Alloalcanivorax dieselolei B5: one gene and its partner. The main gene of each other region encodes a partner of the protein of the gene in region 2 in a complex. Links are inferred from orthologs where the notes say so. Each region holds a gene or a part of one and is shown on either strand. Other genes may lie near its edges. The genes, in order: B5T_RS21675 and trxA.

Region 1 (3,217 bases), 350 kb from region 2 along the record:
AGATGGGTGGTCTGGTGGAGAAGCAGGTCGTGGACGCGCTGGACGCGCTGCTGCGCGCCGACTCCGACCTGGCGGAAAAAGTCATGCAGGCGGAGGACAAGGTCGACAAACTGGAAATCCAGATCGACGAGGAATGCGCCCGGGTGCTCGCCCTGCGCCAGCCCGCCGCGTCCGACTTGCGGCTGATCATCGCGGTGACCAAGGCGGTGTCCGATCTGGAACGGATCGGTGACGAGTCCGCCAAGATCGCCGCCATGGCGCTGCAATTGTCCGAGGAAGGCGAATCGCCGCGCGGTTACGTGGAAGTGCGTCATATCGGCAACCACGTACGCAACATGCTGCGCGATACCCTGGATGCCTTCGCCCGCTTCGACGCCGACAAGGCCCTGGACGTGGCCGCCGAGGACAACGAAGTGGATCTGGAGTACCGCTCGGCCATGCGTTCCCTGGTGACCTTCATGATGGAAGATCCGCGCGCCATTTCCCGGGTACTGAACATCATCTGGTCCCTGCGGGCGCTGGAGCGCATCGGTGATCATTCCCGCAATATCGCCGAGCAGGTGATCTTCCTGGTGAAGGGCAAGGATGTCCGCCATATCTCCATGGACGAGATGGAAGAGAAGGTCAAAGGCTGAGAAACGGGTCGCGGTCCTTCCATGTATGGGAAGGGCCGCTCTCTCGGACAATGCTACGAAGCCGCTGTAGGAGCTTGCCCTGCAAGCGAATTCCTGAAACGAGGCCCAATTCGCTTGCAGGGCAAGCTCCTACAGCGGCCTTGTAACCATCTCTGGAGGACGACGGAAGAGTTGCGCGTGGATCGGCTTGTGATTATTATATCTGTTATTCCGGATATACGGATTAAGCTATGAATCTGACCGTCACGCAACTGTGTAAGTGCCTTGCCGATGAAAGCCGTCTCCGGCTCATGGGCCTGATGGAAAAGGAACGGGAGATCTGCGTCTGTGATCTGGTGGAGGCCATGGACGCCCCGCAGTCCACGGTGTCCCGTCATCTGGCGCAGTTGCGCCAGTGCGAACTGGTGGTGGCCCGTCGCGAGGGCACCTGGATGCACTACCGGCTCAATCCGGCGTTGCCGGAATGGGCGATCGCCACCATCGATACCCTGTTGCCGCCCGCCCGCGAGCAACTGGGGATTACGCCCATCGACACGGCGTGCTGCTAACCCTCAATTCTGGAGCGCTATCATGGCCACCCCTCTCAAATTACTGTTCCTGTGCACCGGCAATTCCTGCCGCTCGATCATCGCCGAAGCCCTCGCCAACCATCTCGGCGGGGGCCGGATTCGTGCCGCCAGTGCCGGCAGCCGGCCCAGCGGTCAGGTGCACCCCCGTGCCTTGGCGGTGCTGGAACGTCACGGCATTCCCGTGGGTGGGCCCACCTCCAAATCCATGGACGACCTGGAAGGCCAATATTTCGACGCCATCGTGACCGTCTGCGATGCCGCCGCCGGCGAGTCGTGCCCGGTCTGGCTGGCGGATACCGCCAAATCCCACTGGGGGATTCCCGATCCGGCCACGGCGGAAGGTGATGACGCCGCCATCGACGCCGTTTTCGAGGCCACCTATGAACGCCTGCGCGGCCGTATCGAAGATCTGGTGGCATTGGATCTTGACGACCTGAACGCCCTCGGCCTGACCGCGTCACTGCAGAAGATTCATCGCTCCCGCGGTGAACACTGATCATGCTGTTGGCGGTACTGATCTTCATCGCCACCCTGACGCTGGTGATCTGGCAACCCCGGGGGCTGGGTATCGGCTGGAGCGCCGGCGCGGGCGCCCTGGTGGCCCTGCTCACCGGTGTCATTCATCTCGATGACATTCCCGTGGTCTGGGACATCGTCTGGAATGCCACCTTCGCGTTCATCGCCATCATCATCATCAGTCTGATCCTGGACGAAGCCGGGTTCTTTGAATGGGCGGCGCTGCATGTGGCCCGTTGGGGCGGTGGCCATGGTGGACGGCTGCTGGCGGCGGTGGTGTTGCTCGGTGCCCTGGTGGCGGCGGTGTTCGCCAACGACGGGGCGGCGCTGATCCTGACTCCCATTGTTTTTGAAATGCTGCTGGCGCTGGGGTTCGGGCCCGCCGCCACCCTGGCGTTCATCATGGCGGCGGGTTTCATCGCCGACACCGCCAGCCTGCCTCTGGTGGTCTCAAATCTGGTCAACATCGTTTCCGTGGACTTCTTCGATATCGGCTTCGGCGAATACGCCACGGTGATGGCGGTGGTGAATCTGGTGTCGGTCTCCGCGTCCCTGTTGGTGCTGTGGTTGTTCTTCCGCCGCGACGTCCCCAAGGGGTATGAGATCGCCAGGCTGCGCCAGCCCCGCGAAGCGATCAAGGATCCCGGAACCTTCCGGGCCGGCTGGTGGGTGCTGGCGCTATTGCTTGCCGGCTTCTTCGTCGCCGAACCCATGGGGGTTCCGGTGAGCCTGATCGCCGGTATCGGCGCCCTGGTGCTGTTCCTGATCGCCCGTCACGGCCATCACATTTCCACCATGAAAGTATTGCGTGGCGCGCCCTGGAATATCGTGGTGTTCTCCCTGGGTATGTATCTGGTGGTCTACGGTTTACGCAACGCGGGCCTTACCGATGCCGTCGCCGGTGTGTTGAACCAGCTGGCACGGCAGGAGTTGTGGGTCGCCACCTTGGGCACCGGCTATATCGCCGCCGGACTGTCCTCGATCATGAATAACATGCCCACGGTGCTGGTGGTGGCGCTGTCCATCGATGACAGCCAGGCCGGTGGCCTGGTGCGCGAAGCGATGATTTACGCCAACGTTATCGGCAGCGATCTGGGGCCGAAAATAACCCCCATCGGCAGCCTGGCAACGTTGCTGTGGCTACACGTTCTGGCCCGCAAGGGCATGAAGATCGGTTGGGGTTACTACTGCCGCGTGGGCATTGTCCTGACCCTGCCGGTGTTGACCGTCACTCTGCTGGCCCTGGCCGGCTGGTTGACGGTGCTGTCATAAGAGGGCGCTGTCATAAGGCATGAGGAAAGTAACGATGAATGATTTGCCCAATGTACAAGCGGATCTGTTCCACCTGCCGGATCGGGAAAAACTGGGCGCCGCCGATTCTCATCCGCCGCGGATTTTGCTGCTGTACGGCTCCTTGCGGGAACGTTCCTTCAGTCGTCTGGCGGTAGAAGAAGCCGCGCGTCTGCTCGAATCCATGGGAGCGGAAACCCGTATTTT
Region 2 (2,951 bases):
TCTCCAGGGCGTGGGCATCCACACCACCGGTCAGAACCTTGCCGGAGCTGGGCTGCACGGTGTTGTAGGCGCGCGCCAGACGAGTGATGGAATCCAGCAGGATGATCACGTCCTGCTTGTGCTCGACCAGACGCTTGGCCTTTTCGATCACCATTTCCGCTACTTGCACGTGGCGAGCGGGCGGTTCGTCGAAGGTGGAGGCCACGACCTCACCGCGTACCGTGCGCGACATCTCCGTCACCTCTTCGGGACGTTCGTCGATCAGCAGCACGATCATGTGGGATTCGGGGTTGTTGCGGGCGATGGAGTGGGCGATGTTCTGCAGGAGCATGGTTTTACCGGCTTTCGGCGGGGCCACGATCAGGCCGCGTTGCCCTTTGCCGATCGGCGCCACCAGATCGATCACCCGGGCGGTGATGTCCTCGGTGGAGCCGTTGCCCACTTCCATGACCAGCCGCTCGGTGGGAAACAGCGGCGTCAGGTTTTCAAACAGAATCTTGTTCTTGGCGTTTTCCGGCTTGTCGAAATTGATCTCGTTGACCTTGAGCATGGCGAAATAGCGTTCGCCATCCTTGGGAGGCCGGATCTTGCCGGAAATGGTATCGCCGGTGCGCAGATTGAAGCGACGAATCTGGCTCGGTGACACATAGATGTCATCCGGTCCCGCCAGATAGGAGCCTTCGGCGGAACGTAAAAAGCCAAAGCCATCCTGAAGAATCTCCAAGACGCCGTCGCCGTAAATGTCCGAGCCGTTTTTGGCGGCTCTCTTCAGAATCGAGAAGATGACGTCTTGTTTGCGGGTACGGGCCAGGTTTTCCAGGCCCAGTTCCTTGGCGATGTCCAGGAGTTCGCCAATAGGCTTCTGCTTCAGTTCGGTCAGATTCATTGGTGTGTTGGGTGTCTAGAGAATGAATGATTGGAAAACACCTGGGGACGGTGTTGTTTTATGAAAGTCCGATTATCGGATTCGTTGTCCCTACGATGAGGGCACGTCGTTCTGGAGCGCTTAGCCGGCAAAGCCGTGGAAATCTCTAATTGATTGGTTCGTGAGGTTTCGGTGGGAAATATCAGGACATCCGGCCGGTGTGCTCAGGCCCGTTGTCGAATCATGGATAATGAAGGGATGTCCCCCTGCCGAAAATCACCCACCGATGCCGCCCCTGACGCGAGGCCATGGGTGAATCTTAACTCAAGAACAAACGAATTAGAGATCCCCTGCTTGAGGGTGCGAAAACGCTGGTTTTGGAATGTACCACCGTGAGTCGGCGCCTGTCCAGCCCATAATCAAACTGATCGGGGACGAATTGATTACGGGCTGGCCGGGACTGACAGCGTACTACAGGGTGCTGTCCAGGAAAGCGGAGAGCTGGGACTTGGACAGCGCCCCCACTTTGGTGGCTTCGACGTCGCCGTTCTTGAACACGGTGAGAGTCGGGATGCCCCGTACGCCGTACTTGCGCGGGGTATCCGGGTTCTCGTCGATGTTCAGCTTGGCGATGGTCAGCTTGTCGGCGTATTCCTTGGACAGGTCTTCCAGGATCGGCGCCACCATCTTGCACGGGCCGCACCACGGTGCCCAGTAGTCCACCAGAACCGGACCGTCCGCCTTGAGGACCTTGTCCTCGAAGTCGGCGTCGGTGACGTTGATAATCTCGCCGCTCATGAATATCTCCTGCTTAAGGGTTTCGCGGGATTGATACTATCGGGCCGGCAACGCGGGATTTCAAGCGTGAGGGTCGATTACGCTGACAGTCGGACCCTATGGCAAGGTCGATTGCTGGTTGCGGCGCGCCGTTGCGGCGCCGAAAATCAACTCACAGGGCGCGCCGGTGACGGTCGCCACTTCCGCAGCTTGGCAGAGAGGGAACAATTTGCGACAAGGCGAGCAACTGGCGGCCATCGATCTGGGCTCCAATAGTTTTCATATGGTGGTGGCGCGTCAGGATCAGGGAGAAGTACGCCTGCTGGAAGGTCTCTCGGAAAAAGTGCAGCTGGGCAGCGGTCTGGACAGCGATAACCGGCTGGATGAGGAAACCCAGCAGCGGGCACTGGAATGCCTGGCGCGGTTTGCTCAGCGGATCACCGGAGTGCGCCGGGGCAATGTCCGGGTGGTGGGTACCAACACCCTGCGCATGGCCCGTAACGCCAAGGCGTTTATCGCCCGCGCCGAGCAGGTTCTGGGCCATGACATCGAGGTGGTGGCCGGCCGCGAAGAAGCGCGCCTGATCTATCTCGGTGTGGCGCACAGTCTCGCCGCCAACGGCGGCAGCCGGCTGGTGGTGGATATTGGCGGCGGGTCCAGTGAGCTGATCATCGGCGAGGGGTTCGAGGCAGTGGAAACCGAGTCCCTGCATATGGGCTGTGTCAGTTTCCGCCAGCGCTTCTTCGCCGATGGCCGTATCACCGAATCGGGCATGGCCAGAGCGGTCACCGCCGCCCGCCAGGAAGTGCTGTCGATCGAGGCCAATTACCGGCGGATGGGGTGGACCCAGGCGGTGGGTGCTTCCGGCACTATCAAGGCCATTGCCCAGGTGTGCGAGGAAGGCGGCCTGACCGATCAGGGCATTACTGTGGAGGCGCTGGAGAAAATTGCCCGCAAGGCGGTGAAAGCCGGTTCCGTGGACGCCTTGTCCCTGAAAGGCCTGCGCGAGGACCGCAAGCCGATTTTTGCCTCCGGACTGGCCATCTTGCTGGGGATCTTCCGGCAGCTGGGCATTACCCATATGACGGTATCCGCCGGTGCCCTGCGCGAAGGGTTGCTCTATGACCTGTTGGGGCGTTTTACCCACGAGGATGTTCGTGAGCGCAGCGTGCAGGCGGTAATGGATCGTTATCGGGTGGAGCCGGCCCAGGCGCGCCGCGTACACGACACCGTGATGACGTTGCACCGGTCGGTGGCGGACCAGTGGTCGCTGAATGATGAGGCCCTGCTGGACACCCTGCGCTGGGCG

Evidence for each region.
Region 1: the proteins of trxA (region 2) and B5T_RS21675 are in contact, whole or in part, in an NMR structure (PDB 2IPA), measured with the Bacillus subtilis proteins. The link is inferred for Alloalcanivorax dieselolei B5 from one-to-one orthologs.

What each region holds. Positions count from the first base shown.
Region 1 is NC_018691.1:4,823,706-4,826,922, reverse strand. The notes cover bases 259-2,952. They hold B5T_RS21675 (arsenate reductase ArsC), read left to right. Parts: upstream 259-1,205; coding sequence 1,206-1,700; downstream 1,701-2,952. Other genes in these bases: B5T_RS21670 (arsenic transporter), read left to right, coding at 1,703-2,952; B5T_RS21680 (ArsR/SmtB family transcription factor), read left to right, coding at 866-1,183; phoU (phosphate signaling complex protein PhoU), read left to right, coding at 259-635. In the rest of the region: more of phoU, read left to right, coding at 1-258; more of B5T_RS21670, read left to right, coding at 2,953-2,992; arsenical resistance protein ArsH, read left to right, coding at 3,027-3,217. UniProt on the Bacillus subtilis protein: Catalyzes the reduction of arsenate [As(V)] to arsenite [As(III)]. In vitro, can dephosphorylate para-nitrophenyl phosphate (pNPP).
Region 2 is NC_018691.1:4,477,252-4,480,202, reverse strand. It holds trxA (thioredoxin TrxA), read right to left. Parts: upstream 1,664-2,951; coding sequence 1,337-1,663; downstream 1-1,336. Other genes in the region: ppx (exopolyphosphatase), read left to right, coding at 1,872-2,951; rho (transcription termination factor Rho), read right to left, coding at 1-886. UniProt on the Bacillus subtilis protein: Participates in various redox reactions through the reversible oxidation of its active center dithiol to a disulfide and catalyzes dithiol-disulfide exchange reactions.